DNA from 2 places in the Psychrobacillus sp. Z16_25 genome. Region 1 is predicted to be linked to the other one. Evidence: riboswitches for the same ligand, from Rfam matches in the RefSeq annotation. Region 1 holds a riboswitch; the other holds the start of a gene.
The links. Region 1 has a riboswitch for thiamine pyrophosphate ahead of AC1VU3_RS17055 (YkoF family thiamine/hydroxymethylpyrimidine-binding protein). Riboswitches for the same ligand answer to the same signal wherever they lie in the genome.
Positions count from the first base shown of each region.

Region 2: another riboswitch for thiamine pyrophosphate. It lies ahead of thiT (energy-coupled thiamine transporter ThiT); the one in region 1 lies ahead of AC1VU3_RS17055 (YkoF family thiamine/hydroxymethylpyrimidine-binding protein).

Region 1 is NZ_JBXEOV010000029.1:4,317-16,615, forward strand. It holds gene AC1VU3_RS17020 (IclR family transcriptional regulator) at 1-48, shown strand, start outside; gene AC1VU3_RS17025 (DEAD/DEAH box helicase) at 294-3,437, opposite strand; gene AC1VU3_RS17030 (DUF3977 family protein) at 3,504-3,740, shown strand; gene AC1VU3_RS17035 (sigma-70 family RNA polymerase sigma factor) at 3,844-4,362, shown strand; gene AC1VU3_RS17040 (DUF4179 domain-containing protein) at 4,355-5,557, shown strand; gene hpaB (4-hydroxyphenylacetate 3-monooxygenase, oxygenase component) at 5,928-7,361, opposite strand; gene AC1VU3_RS17050 (SDR family oxidoreductase) at 7,471-8,352, opposite strand; TPP riboswitch at 9,076-9,182, shown strand; gene AC1VU3_RS17055 (YkoF family thiamine/hydroxymethylpyrimidine-binding protein) at 9,260-9,841, shown strand; gene AC1VU3_RS17060 (short-chain dehydrogenase) at 10,196-10,744, opposite strand; gene AC1VU3_RS17065 (serine hydrolase) at 11,113-12,299, opposite strand, start outside.
Region 2 is NZ_JBXEOV010000013.1:44,545-56,843, reverse strand. It holds gene AC1VU3_RS13325 (magnetosome magnetite crystal formation protein family) at 1-297, opposite strand, end outside; gene AC1VU3_RS13320 (M20 family metallopeptidase) at 352-1,416, opposite strand; TPP riboswitch at 1,516-1,608, shown strand; gene thiT (energy-coupled thiamine transporter ThiT) at 1,671-2,243, shown strand; gene map (type I methionyl aminopeptidase) at 2,333-3,082, shown strand; gene AC1VU3_RS13305 (tryptophan-rich sensory protein) at 3,134-3,859, opposite strand; gene AC1VU3_RS13300 (M3 family oligoendopeptidase) at 4,023-5,825, shown strand; gene AC1VU3_RS13295 (GNAT family N-acetyltransferase) at 5,831-6,388, shown strand; gene AC1VU3_RS13290 (beta-class carbonic anhydrase) at 6,521-7,090, opposite strand; gene mreBH (rod-share determining protein MreBH) at 7,166-8,173, opposite strand; gene AC1VU3_RS13280 (hypothetical protein) at 8,436-8,576, opposite strand; gene AC1VU3_RS13275 (aminopeptidase) at 8,661-9,893, opposite strand; gene motA (flagellar motor stator protein MotA) at 10,084-10,887, shown strand; gene motB (flagellar motor protein MotB) at 10,871-11,638, shown strand; gene AC1VU3_RS13260 (PfkB family carbohydrate kinase) at 11,858-12,299, shown strand, end outside.

The DNA of each region.
Region 1 (12,299 bases):
AATTGTGCCGCAAACATATCCAAAGCGTTGGGGCATCTACCTGAATAGATATGTTTTGGTAAGCTACCAGTCGGTTAGTCGCACCTAGTCAAACCATATATAGTAACAGCCAGGCACCTCTTTTGATTGACTTACCACTCAATGGAGGTGCCTTTCCTATTGCCAATCAACAAATAAATATGCTACCAACAACTGATTATAGCCAAAATAAAAAAGAGAATTGACCATAATGATCAATCCTCTCATCACTTAATTTTACATAGCTGCAAACCGTCTTAAAGCTATCCTTTTCCTTATTCCAGCATCAAAACCTCGAGTATATCCTCCTCCGTTAAGCTTTCTTGGTCAGATTGAATCACTTCATCAATAAGAGATTTCTTCTTGTGCTGAAGCTGGGTGATTTTTTCCTCTATGGTCCCTCTTGCTACCATGCGAATGACTTGGACTTCCTTTTCTTGCCCCATTCGGTGCGCTCTATCGGCAGCCTGCTGCTCCACAGCCGGGTTCCACCATAAATCATATAGGATAACTGTGTCCGCTCCCGTTAAGTTCAAGCCAGTACCTCCAGCCTTTAAGGAGATCAGGAACAGCTCTTCCTCTCCGCTGTTGAATCTATCACAAAGTGCCACCCGTTCAGCCGGCGGTGTTTGTCCATCCAAATAAAAGTAAGGAACCCCTTCCCGTATTAACTGCTTGCCAATAATAGCAAGCATTTGAGTGAACTGCGAAAAGATTAGAACCCTTCTTCCCGCGAGCCTGCTTTCCCTTAGGATTTCCATTAGCTGCTCCAGCTTAGCAGAGCTTCCCTTATAATCCTCTACAAAGAGTGCAGGATGACAGCATAGCTGGCGAAGTCTCGTTAATCCAGCTAAAAACTTTACTTTATTTCGCCTAAAATCATTTCTTTTTAAGTGCTTGAGTGCATCATGCTTCAACTCTGCTAAATAGGCCGTATATAACTTTTTCTGTTCAAGCAACAGGTCGGAATAAACAACCTTCTCCTTCTTATCTGGCAGCTCCTTCAATACCTCTTCCTTCGTTCTCCTTAAAATAAATGGCCGAACACGCTTTGCGATTTCCTTTCGCTGTAAATCATAAAACTCTCTTCGATTCGGTAATAGTTCTGGAAAGACAATGCGAAAAATAGACCAAAGCTCCGAAGTGGAGTTTTCGATTGGAGTACCCGTCAAAGCAAATCGATGTTTTGCACGTACCTTTCTCACAATCCTTGCCGTCTTTGTATCAGGGTTTTTAACAGCCTGCGCCTCATCAAGAAACATTGTATGGAAGCTTAACTCCTTGTGTAAGGCCTCATCCATGCGTAAAGTTGGATAAGAGGTAATCACAACCTCTGAATGAAGGGCACTCTTCCATTGCTCACTCCTTTCAGCTTTATTCCCAGAAACAACTGTGGCCTGAATATGGGGGGTGAACTTTTCTAGCTCGTTTCGCCAGTTATAGATAAGAGATGCCGGGGATACAATGAGTACCGGCTGTTTACTTTCTCTTATTTCAGGAAGGACAGAATCAATAAAGGCGATACTTTGCAGTGTTTTCCCCAAGCCCATATCATCTGCTAGTATGCCACCAAATTGATAGCTAGCTAATAGCTTTAACCAGCGGTAACCGGTCTTCTGGTAATCATGCAGAATGGGTACCAACGTTTTGGGAAGGGATTCTTCTAATCCACTAGGCTGCTGGAGATTTGTCAGCAGCTTCGCAAATTCTTCCCCAGTCTCCAAGAGCCCTTCGTTATCCATGGAAGCAACATATTGCATCCCTTTTAATAGAGGTACTCTTACCCTTTCTTCTTCTATGGCATCCTCCAAAGAGAGCTTTACTTCCTCCAAGAAATTAGCGAGTGCCAAATACTCAGGTGTCTCCAAGGAAACAAGGTCGCCCCCTGGTATTCGATAAAACTTCTGCTTCTCCTCAATGGCGGTCATTAGCTGCTCGATTTCCTTTTGCGGTATTTCATTAAAATCAAACTGGAACTCTAGCCAATCCGTTCTTTCCCTTACCTCTACCTTGATCTTAGGACCTCGGTACCCTGTGTTTACTCGAATTTTGACTGCTGTAGAGGCATAGACCTTCACCCACTTTTCCATGTTCGGAAGCACATGATAGAGAAAATGGTATTCTGCTTCCTCGTCGTAAAGGAAGAATCCTCCCGGTGTTTGAGTGAAAGAATTCTCGCGGAGTAGCTCTAGAAACTCCCGCTCCTTTTCTCTTTGACGTCTAATACCAGGTAAGTGTATAGGGTCTTCCTCTGTTTCTTCAGCAGGATTAAGCATCATATGACCATAGTGAAACTCGACACCTGCAAGCAGCTTATTTTTCACTCGGTCCAAGAACAGCTTAACCGTAAGGGGCGTTTCGTTCAGCCTAGAAGATATCGAATCGGAAATTTTAACTTTACCTAGTCTCATCAAGCCAGAGATTACCTTATTCATGAAATCGTCTATTTGATTTTCCCTTATCGTAAGCATTGCCTTTTCTGCTGTCTCGACCATCGCCTTTAGCTCTACCAACCGGACTGCATCTTGCTTAGGAAGCCGGAACCATTCCCCTCTCGAGTACGCACCGTTATAAGCCGGAAAAACGATCAGCTCATCAAGTCCCTTCATACGTAGCTGGTAACTATCCTCTCCCTCTTCCCCAAAGGTAAAGCTAATCGGTAGCTCCTGACCAAATCGGATGTCCGGATAAAAACGTCCCGCTTGTTTGAATTGAACAAATGGTGCCTTGACCAGTAGCGGAAGTAAATGCTCCCAATCAGCAGGAGTGATAGGAATCTTGTTTCCATCGCTCCCTCTCCAGCATTTTAATAATAGCTGAAGAACCTCATCTGTTTCCCTTGGAAAGCTATAGATTTCGGGTGTATAGGTAAAGCCGGGTCCGAATTCGTATGGCTCTGCAGCTTGAAGTGCTTGAAAGAAATGGGCAACGTCTTCAATCGGATAAAACAAATTCGACCCTATGCCAAGCTCGATACTGATACTGTGCTCTCCTTCCCGAACTTGTATAGGGTGACAGGTGAACTCTAAGTCAAGCTGCTTCCGACGGTCAAAGTGAGTATGTCTACCGGTTGTATGCAGGGTTTTCTGATCGAATAAATTCATCATACGCGTTGTCAGGAAATCGTCCATTTGCTGATAGTCCTCTATTGCAAATAAGACAGCGGCCACATGCTGACAATACGTCTTCACAAAGCCCACAGGAGGACAAGAACAAGTCGCTACTATTTGCCCTTTAGGTCCATCTTGTACCTTCACGTCGAATTCCTCACCGGCAAGGACCGTTGCTTGCACCACCGCATGCTCATTAGAAATGGAGCGAAGGATTACTTTGCCGGCTTGAAAGTAGCTCTTTCCCTTTTTAGCTGCTGTGACGCCACAAACCTCTTTTATCTTTGCTTCATTAATCGATAATTTCATCCTTCTAACCCTTTCTCCCGTTCCTTTTATACGTTATCTTAATTGTAACAAACGAGGAGGCATCATATGAAGTTTATAGAATTCGGCATTGGGAACACTTGGCTTATTCGGACCGAAATAGAATACGAAGATGGATCAGAAGTTGAAGAAAGAGGGATAGTCGGACCTATTCGCCTCCAATCGTTCTATATAAGAATTTGGATAGGTAAAACAGTCTGGATACTTGATACAAAGCAAGGCGTGAAAAGATACAAGAAGAATCGGAAGGCCTTTAAGGTTATTTTGGGGATTATGAGTTTATAAGATCTCCTTTACCCCCTTCAAGATTAAAGCAATATATTTTTATTAATAAATGAACTTTTTACATACCCCACGACTCTTATAAGTGAAAAGGTGAGGTGAAGAAATGAGGCAGCTCGTTAAAAAGGCACAGCGCGGAAACAAGAATGCGTTGGTGGAGCTGGTGATGAACCAGCAGCATGATTATTATAGGCTTGCTTATACGTATGTAGAAAACGAACATGACGCAATGGATGCGCTAGAGAATATGATTGTCATTTTATATGAAAAAATCGATCAGCTCAAAAATCCTGAATCCTTTTATTCATGGAGTAAAACGATTTTGGTGAATGAATGCCGTGCTATATTACGAAAGCGAAAAAATATAAGCTTCTTAGAGGATGAAGAATTCATGGAAGATACTTCAGACCCTTACGAGCTACATCATACAAAGCTCGAGCTCTTGTCCAGTTTAGAGGTTTTAAGTCCGGTACAAAAAGAGGCAATACAATTGAAATATTTCCTCGACTATGACTATCAAACAATCGCCAGTCTTACGAATGTCTCTGTAGGCACAGTGAAGTCACGTGTATTTTCGGCGTTAGGTAAGCTTCGACAACATTTCGGAGGTGAACAGCATGAATGAGCTAGAAAAAAAACAGGAAGAAATACGTAATCTTCTGGCCCCCCCACAGCTTGAGGAACGATTGCGAAAGGCATTGAAACAGAAAAAGAGGATAAAACGATTGCCAGGTATATTGGTAGCTGCAGCAGCTGCATTACTTTTAATTGCCTTTACGGTTAACTATAGTGCATTTGCCTATTATGGGAAGAAAATATTTGGTTATGAGAGCTTAATGAGCTCCTCTCTTCAAGCATTGAACGAGGAGGGCTATATTCATGAGGTAAATAAGTCTATTACGTTTAATGATGGCACCAAGCTCCTGATAGAGGGGATTCTTTCGGATACCAATCGGTTTGTAGTTTATTATAAAATAGACCCAACTGCATGGGATCAGCTTCAAATGTACAGGTTCACTGGATTTTTAACTGATTCTCAGGCAAGCAGCGGAGTATATGACCCAGATAATCAGGTGGGTCAAGCTACCTTTGAGGCAGTCAGTCCGTTTGCTAAAGAGCTCACTCTTGAAATGCGTTATAAAAATCATGATTATTCGCTTACCATTTCATACGATGCAGATAAGGCGATGCCGACTACATTGAAAAAATCTATCGGACAAAAAATAGATTTCGATTTCGGCACATTAAACTTCAAAAAAATTATTGCAACAAACGCTTCTACTGTTATCACCGCTACACTCGACTTTCATACGGATCGGAATATAAATGCGGAAACAATGGGGATACAATTACTTGCAGATGGGATAGAGGTTCCGATAATCCAAGGAGGAAATAGCAGGTCTATGTTTGGTCCTTATGATGTAGAGCTACTCTACGAGACCATTCCTGTTGGCACCGAACAGTTAGAGATAGTGTTAGATACCTTTAATGGCTATGAAAAAGTAAACCAGCAAATTCCTATAGAGGTTGACCGCTATACGGTAGGAGACAAGTGGCTCGAGATTCAGAGCATAGAACAGGATGAAAAAGAGACACGCATAACAATCGCTTCTGATTTTCAAGTACTATTAGATGAGGTTAACTTACACACAATAAATGGAGATGTTCCTCTTCAGACCACCGGAGATTTCAATGACCAATCGGAGAAATGGATTCGCACACTGTACTTCTCTTCGGGCGACGAAGCTCTCTCACTAGAAATCGGTGGCTTGTACTATCTAAAAACCTATGGAGAAAAAATCCAGATAAATTTAAATTAGGGTGTTAGTGTTTACTCACAGGAATCCCATCTTATTTTTAGAGGGTAGGCTTTCTGCGTTAATTTATGTATCAAAATCTACTTCTAGTAGGAAACACTATTGGTTCGTAGCAGCATCGGCGACTCCTGCGGGAGAGGGAGACTGGTGAGACACAGCAGCGGCACGCGTTAGCGTTCGGCTGTGACTCACCGCTCCCCCGCGGAAAGCGTCCGATGCAGCGGAGAACCAGAGGTCGATAAATTAAGAGAAAGAATCTAAACTTGATGCTGACTTGCCTTGGGGAGGGAAAACTAAAAACGTCACATCGTGTGACAACGTTTTCTTGACCAACATCCTGTTGGCCTCCGACTCAGCGAAGAACCAGAGGTCATCATTTCAACAAAACATTTATTTTCTCCACATACTGCTGCTTGTCGTAAAGTCTATATAGCAATCCACTAACACGTACAGGATCCCCAAAAAAGAAGCGTTCATAATGTGTTTGTCGTGTACCAAAGGGGCTCATTGTCAAATCCCAAGCTAATCGGAAAAGCTTCACTCGCTCCTCCGCATCTGCCCCTCTAGCTTGTAAATATTGCTCTAAATCTTTCTTAATTGGCGATTGAAAGTCTGCTTCTTTAGGAATAGACATCATTCCGCTGGCACCTAGCTGTTGAATAATTTCTGTAAATCTCGGATAGATTTTTGGATAAATAGTTATTGCCGCATGTAAAGAAGCACGGTCAGGCTCCATATAACCCCATTCGTTCAGCTTCGCCTCTTGCTCTGATTGCAAAAGAAGTGCCTTTAACGTCTCTAATCCCACAATAATTTCCGTTACCTTCTCTTGGACATGCTGATATTCTTCGATTTGAATGGTTTGAACAATTTTTTGAGCAATTCCTAATAGAAGTTCTGTCTTTACAATTTGTCTAGTAATGACTTGATGAATCCCAAAAGGCTGAAAGGAACTACGAACCATAAACTCACCGGCAACCATTTGATTATCATAGAAAAAAACTCTTTCCCAAGGCACCAGCACATTATCGAACACTACGATCGTATCCATTTCCTCAAACCTACTACTTAAGGGATAATCAAAAGCGGAACCGTTGCTTGCAAAGGATTCTCTACAAATAAAACGAAGTCCCTTTGTATTACTCGGAATTGCGAAGGAATAACCCTTTCCATCTTCTAGTACATGCCCACTGGATAGGACAAAAATTTCATCCGTTATCCCACCTTGTGTCGCCAGTAACCGAGCCCCCTTAATAATCAACCCATCTTCATTTTCTTCCACCACTCTCGCACTAATCGGCTCCTCTGCTTCATCCAAATAATTACTAGAGCGATTCACCTGCGGATCAATAAAGGTGTGAGTTAGGGAACAATCATTTTCTCTTGCATATTCATAGTAGCTTCGTAAATTTTCTGGAAAGCAATCTAGCTTTCCCTCTAAAAAACCAGCCGAGGATGCAAAGGCTGTCAGAACAGTATTCATATAGTCAGGACTCCGCCCCATCAGTCCATTGGTATGAGATGCCCATTCCCTAATCATTTTGCGCCTCTTCACTAGGTCTTCCTTGGTCCGTGGTTCCAAAAAGGATATACCAACTGGATCTCCGGTAGTTGGAGAAGGGTATGTTAGTAACTCTTTTTTCTGAGCATCATGCTGCAAATCATATAAGGCAGCCTGGCTCTTCATTACTCCGCTGAATGCCGGATGCTCTGATATCTTCCCTGTTATTTGCTTTCCTTCTAGCCAAACCTCAATTCCCATCCCATCAATACGGTCTATATACTGCTGACCTGTAATTACCCCCATATTTTCACTCCCAATTGTCATTAACCTATCTAACTATTTTATTAATAAGGGCGTTTGTTGGTGACCATCTTCTAGACTTTCTATGTAAGCAGCCCATTAAAGGGCCAACTCAAGCAAATACCTGACCGCCATTCACATGGAGTGTTTGACCTGTGACAAAACGGGAGTCGTCAGAAGCTAGATAAACAAAAGATGGGGCTACCTCAAAGGGCTGACCTTGACGCTGCATAGGGTTTCCCGCCTTGGTCACCTCATCCTCTGAAAAGCTTGCTGGAATAAGTGGCGTCCATATTTTCCCTGGAGCTATAGCATTTACCCGAATTCCTTGATCCACTAAGCTTTTAGCCAACGCTCTAGTAAATCCAACATTCGCTCCCTTTGTAGCTGTATATTCAATGAGTAATGGATGACCATCAAAGGCAACTACCGAGGCAGTGTTTATAATGGAACTTCCCGGCTTTAAGTGCGGAAGAGCTGCACGAGTGGTATAAAAATGGGAATAAATATTTACTTTAAATGTATCGTCAAACTGCTCATCACTAATATCAAGCAAGCTGTTTTGCTGAAATTGGATTCCAACATGGTTACACAACACATCTAGTCGATTAAATTCTTTGATGGTCGCATCCACTATATACTTACAATGCTCCTTGTCTCGCAAGTCTCCAGGGATAAGTAAGCACCGTTGCCCTACTTCCTGTATTCTCTTTCGAGTTCGATAAGCATCCTCATGCTCATCTAAATAAGCAATCGCTACATCTGCTCCTTCCTTCGCAAATGCGATTGCAGCCGCCGCTCCCATACCACTGTCCCCTCCAGTAATGAGCGCAACTTTCCCTTCTAACTTACCGGTACCAACATAATGTGGGTTTTCAATGATTGGTTTGGGGTCCATCAGACTTTCAAAGCCTGGCTGCCGGAGCTGTCTCTGCTCCGGGACGGTAATTGGCACTTCCTCGTATTTAGTAATTTTCCCGTAGTTCGGATGCATCGGGTAACTTTTCTTTGGGTTGTATGATTGTGACAAATGAAACCTCCTTTTTTTATATCGTATGATATTCACCCAGGAGAGGTGTCGCTTTAGAGAATGAGAGAATAGAGTAATAAAAAATACGAAGGAGCCTCTATGATGAACCCAGTTATTATCCACCCTCAGGTCCAAATGCTATTAACCAATTACTCTAACCAAAAAGTACCGGTGTATTATAGTGTAAATGCCCAGCCTTTTCTGCTTCCCCAAATAGGAAAGCGACCACCTTTTTATACAAACCCGGTATATGAACCTTTTTATCCGTTGATTTAGAGGGAAAGTGTTACTGATTTATGGTGTCGGTCCCTAGAACACAATGATAAATTGGAATCAATTTTCGTTACATGTAATAATCAGCGGCTTACTTGCGGTAACTTCATTCATACTTGCGCAAGTGACTTGGTTTCTTGCGCTTGACTGCCCGTTACTGGCGAAATGATAAGAAAGATTTGCGAACTAGCCTGAAAATGTAATGGGGTAAAGGAAAGACTGATACAAGTGAAGGACTTCTCCGCCCTAACAAGTGGGAGATGTCGAGGCTGATTACTCCTACCTCACAATCTCCTATTTGCCCTCTAGGGAAAGACGTAACTTTCCTATTTTTTAAATTTTGACAAAATAAGCACTTGAACATTTTTCCAACTTTCTTTATACTGAGGGCAACATAAGAAAACTACATACCGATTTCTGCACTAGGGGTGCCCAATATTGGCTGTGATGTGAGCTTCTGCTCCGATCCCTTATTACTCGATCAGGATAATGCCTGCGTGAGGAAGTGCGGTGACTTTCCTTCATTTTTCATAGGAATAGTGGCTGCATCTTCACGGATGTAGCTTTTTTTATGGAAAAATAAAAGGAGGTTTTCAAAATGGAATGTGGATTAAGTCCAATCGTTGGATTTCGCTTTTCTCTTCACCCAATGACAAATGATTTTGTTTCCGTGATTAAAGGGGCGCTGGAGCAAACGGATACGTCAAATGTATGGATGCATACAGATGATGTGTCAACTGTCATAAGAGGAAAACAGGTGCATGTGTTTAACGTGGCAAAGGCTATAACGCTTCACGCCGCTAAAACAGGGGAACATATCGCACTCTCTGGTACTTTCTCTGCGGGCTGCCCAGGGGATTCTGCTGGAGATGTTTATTTAGATAAAGGAGATGACATAACAAATACAGATGACACGAAGCAATACGTATCCTCTCAATTTGCACTTTACCCGATGAACAATCCAAACTACATGGAAGTCATTTATCGAGAAATCGAGCGGGCAAAAGAGTTTGGGGTATATAACGAGTCCATGCATTATGCTAGTGGTATTCACGGAGATATTCATGATGTATTTACTTTCTATGAGGAGACTTTTTCAAAGGCTCGTTCAGAGGAGCACAAGCACTTAGTAATGACAGTATCTATGAGCATTAACAGTCCTTCGCACGGGGGTAAATAGGATGCTAAAGTCTTGGAAGTTAAAAGAAGTCGTCTTAATGTCTGTATTTTGCTTTTCTGGATAGGAATTCTTCTCATTCAATTAATCTTTAGTAAAGTGTCATGGAAAAAATGGCCGCTATTCATAATCCCATTCTTCATTACCTCCTTCGGCTATTTTCGGACAACGCTTGTCTTAGCCAAAGCTAAATCAGGGGCTGTAAGAAAGGCTAAAAGAGTGGGATTTGCGATGGAGGCTAGGGTAACTTCTGTTACTCGTATTAATTATCAGCTGTTTGAGCGCTTGGTGGTTACCGGTTTAAAGATTTTAGGAAAAGGACAGTCGAGCATATATCAGATTTCTCGACTGTCCTTCTTATGGTCGTTTCTCCCAAGGCTCTATTTGGCCAATTGTAAGCTTTGGTACTTTTTCTTGAATCGCTTTCACTACCCCATTTGATATCTCATCATGTGTTAGCCATCGGGAAAATTCTTTTTCTATTATGAAGCCTAGCTGAATTTGATGATAGGAACAATGATCTTTTACAAGTATCTCTTTTTTTATTTCTTCTAGGTTCGTACTGCTTCCTAGCACATGAAACATCTCCCACTTACCACAAGACTCATTTACAACCTCGTTAATAGTAGAGAGTGTTTCTTTTGCATGCGAATGAATCCAAGCCACTACTAACTCAATCGGACCATTTTTCTCTATCGTTTCAGCGACTTGTTTTCTTAACTCCCCAATGTTTTGATAATCTCCAAATAGAGGAGTAAATTGTGTAGGATTCGATGCTTTGTTTAGCAATTGTCTCATCTTCTCTGGATTTCTTCCCACTACAGAAACTTGATAGTCCTGCCTTTCCAACCATAGACAGACTTTACGAAGCATACCGGTTCCACCAACCACTAATGCATGTCTCATTTGTTTCACCTCTACTAAATTGTAGTTAGAAGTAACTGTATCTTCTATTGGTCAAAAGAATGAACACTGCTAGTGAAGCCCTTCAGAATATGCAGGAGGTGGCCCAGCCATATCTATAATCACATAGGAGGATCCAACTATAAAATATATAGGTCGTGTGAATGAACTCATCCCAATAAAGCGAGCAGACTAAATACCAACCGCCAGGCTAATGATGCAAAAATTGAACAAAAATTCGGGCGAAAAAAGCTATTTTGCTGAACCCACTCAATTAGTGAAAGCACTGTATAGAAAGCAATAAAATCCTTCGTATTTATTAATTATTCGATATTAATGAAGTACCTAAAATACATATTAAACAGCGTTTTTTACAATTCTAATTCATACCCCTCGATAATATTTAACAAAAAGGAGTCTATATTATTCGTTAAAAGTAATCGATTCCACCAATTTAAATCATCCATCAGTAGAACTACCTCCATTCGCTCTCCATCCTTATTCTGGATATACATCGCCTGGTTTAATACAAAGGCAGTAGACCCACCTTTGGCACCCATATGGGTAAAGCGCTCCTTATTCCCTTCATTTTCTAAAGGCCATTCCAGCAGCTCTCTCATTATAGAAGAAACCTTAGTTGGGTATTCATCTCTAGATATAGAAGCTAGTAGCTTTCCGTACGCGCTAGCTGAGGAGCCTATTAAATGATCAGACCAAACCCTTTGAGCCTTTAATGAAATATTGGAGATATCTCCATAGCTCTTCCCATCACGAAGCATGTCTTCACTTAATTTAGTAGCGAGAGTCCGATACTCTTCGTATGATAGCTTTTTTAACTCTTCCTCTAAGTTATCCTTCACTAAGTCCTCTTGCTGTAAATAAGGTCCAATTGCGAGTGCCCCTACAATTGGGTAGACTGGTTCGTGGGGTTGAACTCCTAACTCCACCATTCTTGCATTGATTGCCTCTATCGTTAACAAATGCATTAGATAGTCTGTATTTGCATTAGAGCTATATTGAATCATCCCCTCAGCAACCTCATGAAGTGTTACTTCCTTTTTATTAGAAAGCTGTGCCTTCCAATTCTCATGGGCCCCTCCATCTGTTCCAGCAATATATAGCCTGTCTAACTCTTCCAAAGAAACCATCTGCTTCGGGTCTAGGTTTCCTTCCTCCACCTGAAATGCATATTCAAGCGCGATCACTATTTTTACTGTGCTCGCTAGTGGCCTGACAGTATCAGCGTTATATTCAATAATTGGCTCTCCACCCTTTGATACATATAAGGAACTGCTTTCCGGATGCTTTTGTAGATGTTTCTGTACATATTCCGGATTATCACGAAAGACCCAATATAGTGTCCCTACAACAATCACTAATATAGAACCGTATACAAGAAGCATTTTTTTCGTATACGTATTTTTGTCTATCAAGATTGTGAGGATAATTAAAAGAATTACTCCAAATATATAGTTTAGCTGATAGAAAAGAACTCCAATAACTAATGCCGCAACCCCGATTAAGTTGATAACGGCTTTTACTACTTCAGTTTTTGTTC
Region 2 (12,299 bases), on a different contig from region 1:
AATGTTCCAAATCAGAAGGATACCATAAACAAGCATGTAGAGGAGCATAAGAATAATAGGTAATACAATCGGACCCAATGAAGTTCCATCAGCTGGTATAGAGAATATATTTAAAAAAAGTGAAAAAAATAGGATGACAGTTAGAATGACAGGGAAAATATGTGATATTAGAGATCTTTTCGCATGGTATTTTACCTCTCTATCCTCTGAAATGAAATAGACGATGATAGGTAATAGAAAAGGAGCAAAAAGAATAGAAAAATAAGACAGAGAACTTAAAATTTTGTTTGTTTCCATAAAGGTCTCCTTTAGATAGGTTAACTACTATACGTGTTTACAGGAGTTTTGGTTTCACTGTAATGCAAAAGAGACAAGGATGTCTTTATAGGTTTCGACAGACTCGATGGATACCCATTCCTTATCACCGTGCCAATCTCCTCCTATCGGTCCGTACTCAATTGCCCCTGCTCCTTTAGCCGCATAATATCTTGTGTCCGCTGCACCGTGCTGTCCAAATAAAACGGTTGGTTTGTCTCTTAAGTGGTTTGCAATAGATTGTAGCGTTTGGATATACTTGTTATCCTCTTTGTTCGTGATAGCAGGGGATTTGCCTTGCAATACAACCTCGCTTCCTGGATACTTTGCTATTAGTTCTCTTATCTCTTCGGTAATTGCTTCTATATCTTGCCCAGGTACAAAGCGCAGAGAATAACTAATAACGCATTTATCAGGAACCATATTGTATCTTTCTCCTGCCTCTATTTTTGCCAAATTTAGAGATGGATAATCATAATAAGCATTACTAGCCGTCATAAAGGAACATTTACGTAGCTCTTGATCTAATTCCATTGCTTTTTCAATGGCATTTATCCCTTCCCAAGGTCTACTTCCGTGCGCTGATTTTCCTTTCACGATAAAGTCCCATTGAAGAATCCCCTTTGCTTGAAGGCCGATGTTCAAGTTAGTAGGCTCCCCACAAATAACGAAATCTCCAAAGTGCCCTTGCTCAACTATGTGCTTGGAGGTCTTTCCACCCTTTTCTTCATCTGTGGCAATATGGAGCTGTACTCGTTTCGTCAATTGTTCTTGACTTTGAGCTAATCTACAAAATGCTTCCATCATCGCTGCAACTCCAGCCTTCATATCAGCAGCTCCTCTACCAAAAAGCTGATCTCCCAGTATATAAGGAGTAAACTGCTCGATATTTCCTGGCACTACGTCAATGTGCCCGTTCCATACAATACATTCTTCTCCTGTGCCTAATTCTGCCAGGAGCATTAGCTTGGAATCTAATTCATAGGTGGTACAAGTAACTCCACGCTCTTCTAGCCAATCCTTACAGAAGATAAGTGCCTCATTAGCTCCCTCGATTGTGTCGCTTTTAATTCTTATCAAATCCATTAGTAACTGAATCAAGCTATCACTCCCTCTCCAATATTACTTATCTATTATTTTACCCCAAGGCTTGCATTATCTAACTTCTTCCATTAAAATGAACTCGAATATAATAAAAATCGAAACCACAGGGGGCGTCGCTTTAAGCGGCTGAGATAGTACCCTTTGAACCTGTAAGTTCATGCTTGCGTAGGGATGTGGATAGAATCTGACAATCGCGCGGTGTCTGGCTCTGTCCCACGGCGTTTTTTTTGTGGTTAAAAAGGGGAGAGATCATGAAGAATACTCGTGTTGTATTGTTAGTGGAGATTGCTATTTTTGCTGCGTTAGGTTATGTGTTGGATATGATTGGGTTCGGAATGCCACAAGGAGGAGACGTTTCTTTTGTGCTCGTTCCAATTATACTAATTGCTTTTCGTAGAGGGATTGTAGCAGGCTTAGTTACTGGGTTTTTAGTTGGACTTTTACAGGTGGCAACAGGAAGAATTTCTACCGCACCATTATCCTTTGAGATTGTTGTTATACAGGTAATTATGGATTATTTCTTGGCGTATATGGTTGCAGGGTTTGCAGGACTATTTAGGGGCTCTTTCTTGACGGCACTGGAACGACAGGACAAAAAACAAATGATATTAGTGGTAACCTTAGGTGCACTTCTTGCTTCTTTTCTCCGTTATCTTGCTCATGTAATATCTGGCATACTATTCTTTGGTGAGTTTGCAGAGGGGAATGTCATTCTCTATTCACTGGGCTATAATGCAACCTATATGATTCCTGTTTTCCTATTAGCAGCTATTATATGTTCTTCTCTATTCGTAAAGGCTCCACGCCTTATACTGCCTAAATAACGTGAAATATGGTATGATATTTGTACAGTTATAATCATATTAGATGTATATAAATAGAAGCATCTAGTAGGAGAAGGGATCTTGTTAAGATGATTGTACAAACAAATGAAGATTTACAAGCTTTAAAAAAAATTGGCCAAATAGTTGCTGAAATACGAGAAGCGATGAAGGCTGCAACAAAGCCAGGTGTAACCACAAAAGAGCTTGACGAAATTGCAGGAAGAATGTTTGAAGAAAAAGGTGCTGTGTCAGGCCCAGTGGGTGAATATGACTTTCCTGGTTTTACTTGCATCAGTGTAAATGAAGAGGTTGCCCATGGTATTCCAGGCTCAAAGGTAATCCAAGAAGGCGACCTGGTAAACATAGATGTTTCTGGTTCTTATAATGGATATTTTGCTGATACAGGTATTTCTTTCGTAGTTGGCGAGGGGTATGAAAGTAAGGAAAAGCTTTGTAAGGTAGCTGAAAGTGCTTTTAATCGTGCAATGACGAAGGTAAAGGCTGGATCTAGATTAAATCAAATAGGTAAAGCAGTGGCTAGAGAAGCGAAAGATAATGGATTAACGGTTATTATGAACCTAACTGGTCACGGAATTGGTAAATCGCTTCATGAAGCGCCACAGCATGTACTAAATTATTATGATGCATGGGATCCAACTATTCTGAAAGAGGGGATGGTTTTAGCAGTAGAGCCATTCATCTCCGAAAAGGCAGAGCATATCGTGGAATCTGGCGATGGTTGGACGTTTGTTACTCCAGATAAATCGCTAGTGGCTCAAATCGAGCACACGATCATCGTGACAAAAGATACACCAATTATTCTAACAAAATTAGATTAATCTTAGATTTCTTGGAAACAAAGTTGAGTATAGAAAAACGTCTGCGAAATATTATTTCGCAGACGTTTTTTTTATAAAGAAAATACCAAATATTAACACAGCACTTAAAAATAGCGAAGCTGTAGATATTAGTAACTCATTAAACATATGGCGGAAAGCTATGCCTATAAATGCCCAAATAAATACAAGTATAATTGCGCGGTCATTAAAATGATAACGGAAATGAAGGGCAATAGCAGTTGCAATGGTTAGAAAAATAACCACCCAAAGGGAGTTAGTCATACCAAAGCCACTAAACTCATAGTAGGTTAACACATAATCAAGGTTTGCAAAATTGGCTACAAAGATCCACCCTAAATAGATAGAAATCGGTAATCTACTCTTCCAGTTCTTTTCTTCTGTTGAATAGCTTAAGTAGAGTAAGAAAAGGGACCAAAGTAAAGCGATATTTGTGACTAATGAATAGCTGAATTTTTCATAATGCCATAAGTAAATCCAAGAAATATTAAATATGCAGGTTGCTAGAAACAAAGCTACTCTCGTTAAAGGAACTCTTTCTCCGTTGCGATATTCTTTAATGATATTCCATATCCAAAAGGCCAATAAAATGTATATAAATATCCAAATAGAAAATACATAATTAGCAGGAGTGAATAGCGCAGGAATTCTAGCAGAAATAGCCCCAGTGGTTTGCCCATTAATAGGAAGTGTGTTGGCTAATATATTGATTGAGATCACAGCAATATAGCCAATTACCAAAAGGATAATTTTAATCATACAACCCCCCTCCTTCTATCTAATAAGTATACCTTCGAAATATATGAACGACAAATTCAATTATGGGAATTATGTGACAAAAAAACGAATAATCAACAGGAATGCTTTAAAACAATGATATAATACAAATGATGTAAATATTTAAAATAGGGGGAATATTTAGATGATAAAACAAGACTATTCAAATGTCTGGGATCTTGACTGCTTTTTTCCAGGTGGAAGTAAGTCTCCAGAATTAAGAGCACATCTAGACAAAGTAAAGGAAAGCTTAGTAGTTTTCGAAAGAGAAACAGCTCGCTATGAAATCCCTTCCTCGATACAGGATGTCCAACTTATGCGTAATACTATTGAAGAGCTAAAGGATATAGCCATTCATTTGTCTCAAGCTAGTGCTGTTATCTCTTGCTTCCTTGCACAGGATACGAGAGATAAACAAGCGGCTCTTTTACAAGGAGAAACTAGTGCATTATATGCAAAATTGTCTTCTATCATGCTTTCTATCCAACAATCTTATAGTAAGGTTGAGGATACAGTTTGGGAGCAATTGTTACAAACGGAGGAGCTATCTCCTTTTTATTTTGTTTTGAACGAGTGGAGAGAAAAAGCAAAGAAAGCGTTGTCTGAAAAAGAAGAGGACTTAATCACAAAATTAGAAGTGGATGGATACCATGCATGGGGTCAACTGTACAATATGCTGGTGGGAGACATGAAGATTAAGCTCACAAATGACGGGAAAGAAGAGCTCTTATCGGTTGGCCAAGCAAATAATTTAAGCTCCCATCAAAACAAGGATGTTAGGAAAGAGGCACATGAAGTTTTGGAAAGCTCTTGGGAAGAGAAGGAAGAAATCTTTGCAAAGACTCTTAATCACCTGGCAGGATTTCGCTTAGCAACTTATGAAAAGAGGGGCTGGGATTCTGTCCTTCAAGAACCATTAGAAATTAATCGTATGAAGCAGGAAACATTGGATGCAATGTGGGGAGCAATTGCGAAAAATAAAAAGCCATTTGTTGATTATTTAAAAAGAAAATCAGATATGCTTGGAGAAGAGAGCATGCATTGGTACAATTTAGATGCACCAATAAGTTCTTCTACTCAAACTATGAGCTACCAAGAGGGTGCGGAATTTATATTAAAGCATTTCAAAGAGTTTGGTCCTAAGCTAGAAGCCTTTGCAAGACATGCATTTGAAAATCGTTGGATTGAAGCAGAAGATCGCCCTAATAAGCGACCGGGTGGTTTTTGTACAGGAATGCCTGTTTCAGAAGAGTCACGTATTTTTATGACATATAGCGGGTCAATGTCTAATGTTTCAACCTTAGCTCATGAATTAGGACATGCTTTCCATTCATATGCTTTAAAACCTGTACATTGGCTAAATCGTAGATATGCAATGGGAGTTGCTGAAACTGCTTCTACATTTGCAGAGATGATTGTTTCTGATGCGGCAGTTAAAGAAGCACGTACGAAAGAAGAGAAAATCGCTCTGCTTGAGGATAAAATTCAACGTAGCGTAGCCTTTTTCATGAATATCCACGCTCGATTCCTTTTTGAAACTAGATTTTATGAAGAGCGTAAAAATGGGATAGTCTCTGCAGCAAGGTTAAATGAACTGATGGAAGAAGCACAACGAGAAGCTTATGGTCATGCTCTTGATACTGCTCACCCTCATTTTTGGGCATCTAAGCTACATTTTTATATTACGGGAGTACCGTTCTATAATTTCCCTTATACTTTTGGATACTTATTCTCTTTAAGCATCTATGCGAAAGCGAAAAGTGAGGGGACTGGCTTTGAAGAAAAGTATATTGCATTACTGCAAGATACTGCAGTAATGACTGTAGAAGATTTAGCGATGAAGCACTTGGGAGAAGATATTACACAAGAGTCCTTTTGGATGAAGGGGATTAACCTTTGCATTCAGGATGTCCAGGAGTTTTTGCAATTAACTAATGCCGAAGGGTGAAATTATTGATTTATTTAGATGGAACTACATGTTATTTAAGGACCTTAACTATTAAGGACGCCTCAAGCCTTGCTAATTTAGTATACGACAATAAATTTTATTGGTCTGTCTTTGAACCTTTACATCAAGATGAGTACTATACTTCCTCAGTACAGAGAGAAAAAATTAGAGAATCTTTAATGCTGATGCAGGAGAAGAGAGAGTTTAGTTTTGGTATATTTGAGCATAAGACGGATAGGATGATTGGGAGCGTATCTTTGTATAGCCTTAAACGCATGCCATTTTCAAGTGGCTTGATAGGTTATTCAGTGGACCAAGGGTTTATTGGTAAAGGGATAGCGACTGAGGCCGTAAAGCTAGTTAAATCATTTGGCTTTGAAAATGTACATCTGAATCGTATTGAGGCATATGTATCGCCTAGAAATTTTGGTTCTATCAAGGTACTAGAGAATAACCTTTTCCTTAGAGAGGGGTTACTTCGTAAGCTTCTCTTTATAAATGGTAAGTGGGAGGATCATTATATGTATTCGTCGCTTCGTGAAGAATATATTATAGGTAGATAATTTACCTACGTAAAGAGAGCCAGAATAATCAGATATGGAAAATGGAAGAGAGCACATCACGATTACTCGGAAAGATAGAATCGTAAGTGCTCTCTTTATACCAGGGGAAATGTCGATTTCCCGGGAAATATTTTACTTTTTGTCGATGTTTCCGTCAGATATCAAGTCTAATCGCCCAGTAGTTGGATCAATTATTAGTCCATGAACTGGAACATTTGGTACCATGAGCGGATGATTTCGAATCATTTTTACGCTATTTAATACACTTTCTTCTACATTAGAAAAGCCTTCAAGCCACTTATGTATATCTACACCTGAGTACTTAAGCACTTCGAAGGTTTTCGGATCAATACCACGGTTCTCCATCTCTCTCATCACCTTTTCAGGCTCAACGGAGTTCATTCCACAATCGTAATGTCCAATTACATAAACCTCATCCGCTTGAAGAGCATATACGGCAACCATCAGGCTTCGCATAATTCCACCAAATGGGTGGTTGATCACTGCACCTGCACTTTTTACGATTTTAATGTCCCCATTTTTTAAATTCATTGATTTGGGCAACAACTCTACTAATCGAGTATCCATACAGGTAAGGATAACAATTCGTTTATCCGGAAATTTTGTTGTAACAAACGGTTCGTACTGCTTATCTTCTACAAATGTTTTATTATATTCTAGAATGTTATATAAGCTTGGCATTGAATCTCCTCCTATTCTATATTCTATTATAAGTAAGAAAGGGGAGAGCTTCAAATTGTTGTGTATAAAATTCGCTTATTTTGCTATTTTCCGTTTTCGAGTATTAACGAAGAAGGACTTTCCCGTACCAACCGCCACGGATTGAAGAGGTTCTGGAGCGATATGGACAGGAACCTCAATGGTTGAACTTAGCCATTCCTCCATATCCTTTAATAGTGCGCCACCACCTGTTAGGACAACCCCATGATCTACAATGTCTCCAGAAAGCTCAGGCGGACAGATTTCTAGTGTTGCTCGGATTGCTTCCAAGATAGATTCTAATGATTCCTTTAGAACCTCTTGGATTTGAGTAGAAGAGAGGTTAATAGTTTTCGGTAGCCCAGTAACTACGTCTCTTCCACGCACCTCTAGTTGTTCAACTACATGAGGTACTAAGGCATGGCCAATCGAGATTTTAATATTCTCAGCAGTCGGCTCTCCTATCATTACGTTATATTCTTTTCGCACAAAATTAATGATTGCCTCATCCATACGGTCTCCAGCTGCTTTCACAGTGTTTGAGGCGACTACGCCACCAAAAGAAATAATGCCAACTTCCGTGGTGCCACCACCAATATCAACAATCATACTTGCAATTGGCTCATTAACAGGGAGACCAGCACCGATTGCGGCTGCTACGGGCTCATCCATTAGTTGAACTTCCTTTGCACCACTTTGTCTAACTGCATCTTGTATGGCTCTTTTCTCTACAGAAGTGGCACCAGATGGCGTGCACACAATAACGGAAGGCTTTCGTAGTGCTGTCCCTAGCTTCTTGCTAGCTTTTTGCATAATTAATTTTAATAGCTGCGTTGTAACATCAAAATCAGCAATGACTCCATCTTTTAAAGGTCGAATGACGTCAATAGAAGCTGGAGTCTTCCCAATCATTTTTTTTGCCTCATTCCCAAAAGCGACAATCTCATTCGTTTTATTGTTCACAGCTACCACTGTAGGTTCATCTATTAATATGCCTTTTGCTTTTGTATATACCAATGTATTAGCAGTTCCTAAATCTATCCCAATATATTGAGTTGATAACATAAGTATTCCTCCATTCGCTACTCTTTCACTTTCGTCATTATAATAGAAAAAGTCCTCATTGCCATGTGTAAGGATATGGAACTTTACTTATGTTGCAGAGAAAAAGGGGATAATTTAACTATGGTTAACCATTTAACCATCTGAAAAGTACTAATATGTTATATTTCTGCAAACTCCTTGTTACGTAAAAGTTATAAAAAAGAGAAGTAGTTACAGAAATTTAAAAAGAAAAAAAGCACTGCAATTGCAGTGCTTAAATCTATTAGAATTTTTCAGTTGGTTTAGGATCGATCGTACTTGAATCAAGGTTATTCATTGGCATGGAGAAATAATGCATAATAATATACCCTATTACACCCATTCCAACTGTAAAGCCAAGAACTGTTGCTAAGAATAAGCCCATTTTTAAAACACCTCACTAGCAAGTTTTGCTATTATTATAACGTAGATTAGATATAAATGTAAAAAGAAATATCTACTGAGCTGATTAGAACGCCCAGTTTCCATTACGGAATATTGGTTCTACTGAGCCATCTTCCTTAATTCCATCTATGTTCATGTTAGCAGAGCCAATCATAAAGTCAACATGTGTAATGCTCTCATTAAGTCCATTAGCGGCTAATTCCTCACGACTCATTTTCTTGCCGCCTTCAATACAGAATGCATAAGCACTGCCAATTGCTAAATGATTGGAAGCATTCTCATCAAATAATGTATTGTAGAATAATAGATTCGAATTAGAAATTGGTGAATCATGCGGAACAAGTGCAACTTCTCCTAAGTAATGGGAGCCTTCATCAGTTGCCACAAGATTTTCTAATACCTCTTGTCCTTCCTCAGCCTCTACTTTTACAATTCTTCCTTCTTCAAAAGTAACCGTAAAGTTGTCAATAATATTCCCGCCGTAGCTTAAAGGCTTGCTGCTTGCGACATACCCATTTACACCGGTTTTTAGAGGAACTGTGAACACTTCTTCTGTTGGCATGTTGGCCATAAAGGCTTCCCCTTTTTCATTTACACTGCTTGCTCCACACCATAAATGTCGTTTAGGAAGCTCTATAATTAGATCTGTTCCCGGAGCTGTATAATGTAACTTTTGATACCTTTTCTCATTTAGGTAATCTACTTTTGTATGCAACTCCACGTCATGCTCTTTCCAAGCTTCTACAGGATTTTCCTGGTTTACACGAACCGCTTGGAAGATAGCCTCCCATAATGCTGGTACTTGTTCTTCCTCAGATAGCTCTGGGTAAACCATGGCTGCCCATTTTGGGGATGGTGCGGCAATTACAGACCAGCTAATCTTATCGGATTGCACATATTGGCGATATTTGCTCATTGCTTTTCCAGATGCTTTTTGGAAAGCGGAGATTTTGGCAGAATCAATCCCTTTAAATAAATCAGGAGCTTTGCTCACGATACTCAAAAAAGCTGCTCCGTTTTCAGCTAAATATTCTCTTTCTTGAACCTTCCAAGGAGGGAAGAATTCAAAAGACTCTTGCGGAGCCATTTCATAATGAATACGTGACAGTTCATCGTCATTTAAGTCTACATATACGTTGCTCGCTCCAGCTTCATATGCTTTTCTCGTAATTAAACGTACTAACTCTAGGCTGTCTGTGGAAGCAGCAATATACAGTGCTTGGCCTTGCTGAATATTCACACCGACCTTCACTGCTAACGAAGCATACTTTTCAAGTTTCGTAGTAAAAGATGACATGTTCATACTTCCTTTCTGTGATAACTTCATAGTACCAGTTACATCCATGCACTTTCAATGGCAATTCAGACAAATCTGTCAAAAATTATTCATACATCAATAAATTATATGCTTGTTCCAAATCTTTTTATTAAAAAATGCTCCAACTTGCCGAAATAAAAAACAGAAATAGAATGTGGGGGTTAATGAATTGGATAAATCGACAGTCTTTGGACTTATTATTGCTGCAATAGCTTTACTAGTAGGAATGTTCTTTAAAGGAGTAACACCGGATGCATTATTAAATCCAGCTGCTATATTTATCATTATTTTAGGTACAATTTCAGCGGTTGTGATTGCATTTCCGACCAGTGACTTAAAGAGAGTACCAAAGCTATTCGGAGTTTTGCTGAAAGAACAGAAAGGTATCTCAGATGCCGAAATAATACACCTATTTTCGAGCTGGGCAGATCTTGCGCGCAGGGAGGGGCTGTTGGCTTTAGAAGGGAAGATTTCAGAAGTCGATGACGTTTTTCTGAAAAATGGTTTAACATTGGCAATAGACGGTCAAAACGCAGATTATATAAGAGATGTGTTAACAGAGGAAATAGATGCATTGGAAGATAGACATGCCGGTGGGGCGCAAATTTTCTCTCAAGCCGGGACTTATGCTCCTACTTTAGGGGTACTAGGTGCTGTTATCGGGTTAATTGCTGCACTTAAAGATATGAATGATATAGAAGCATTAGGACATGCTATCTCCGCTGCTTTCGTTGCAACATTAATGGGTATTTTCACTGGATATGTAATTTGGCATCCTTTTGCAAATAAATTAAAGAGAAAATCCAAACAAGAAATTCGTCAAAAAACGATGATGTTAGAAGGGGTATTATCTGTATTAGAAGGAGATGCTCCAAGAGTTATAGAGCAGAAGTTGGCTTCTTACTTATCGATGGCTGACCGCAAAAAAATCATGAATGAAAGCGGGGCGGCAAGTATTGGCAAGGAAGCATAAAAAACATAAGCATGAAGAGCATATGGATGAGTCTTGGCTTATACCATATGCCGACATCCTTACACTATTATTAGCTTTGTTTATTGTGTTATTTGCATCAAGTACAGTAGATCAACAAAAGCTAGAGCAAATGTCAGCTGTATTTAGTCAGGTTTTTGATGGCGGTGAAAGCATTATGGATAACCCAGCACCCCTAGAGATTCCTAATGCTTCTAAGCAAACTGGTGAAGGGACCGAAAGCACAGCGTATATAGAGGATCAGCAGGCGTTAGCTGAGATTCAAGACAGCGTGGATGAATATATAGCGGTGAATGAGCTCGAAAAACAATTTGCTACTAAGTTAACTGATGAGGGTCTATTGGTTACGATTCGTGATAGTATACTCTTTGATTTTGGAGAAGCTGAAGTAAAAGAGGAGTATCGTGGGATAGCAGAAGATATCTCTGAACTCTTGGTGTTTGATCCACCAAGAAATGTTGTGATTACAGGGCATACAGATAATATTCCAATATCGAGCTCGGAATACGCATCGAATTGGGAGTTAAGTGTCATGCGTTCTGTCAACTTCCTAAAAATTTTAGTGAACAATCAAACGATTGATCCACTATATTTTAGTGCAAAAGGTTATGGAGAATATATGCCTCTCGCATCTAATGACACAGAGGAAGGCCGTTCTAAAAATAGAAGAGTAGAAGTTTTAATTCAACCAAGAGTATTAGAGGATGGGACGTTAAACGATACACCCCAATAGATAAGAATGAAGTATAGTACCACAAAATAGATGCACTTGCGATGTTATCTTTTGATAACCTCGTGAGTGCTTTTTTACTTCTCTAACGTCTTGTTAACTTATTGGACCGGAATAAATAATTTTTATTTGAAAAAACAATTGACTTTATTAAACAAAAGTTTATACTTTAAACAAAAGTAAAAAACATTTGGTAAAAGTTTGAATGGGGGTGTATACACCATGGAATCTAAGGAAGTGAAAATATTATCATTCCTGCAAAAAAACCCTTACGCTTCCCAGCAAGAGATTGCTAATGAGCTAGGCATATCAAGACCAGCAGTTGCTAATATAATTTCTCAGCTAATAAAAAACGGAAAAATTATAGGACGTGCTTATGTGCTTCCCGAGAAAAAGGAAGTAATCTGTATCGGCGGAGCCAATGTAGATAGAAAATACATAGTAAAAGATAAACTGCTAATGGGAACTTCTAATCCAACTACTAGTATGCAAAGCATAGGTGGAGTTGCAAGAAATATTGCAGAGAATCTTGGGAGGCTTGGTCATTCGGTCCGTTTGCTGACCGTAGCAGGGAATGATATGGAGTTTGATTTAATTGAAAAGGCTTCAAGTCATTGGATGAATTTGTTCTCAGTGGAGAGGCTGTCAACCCATCAAACGGGAA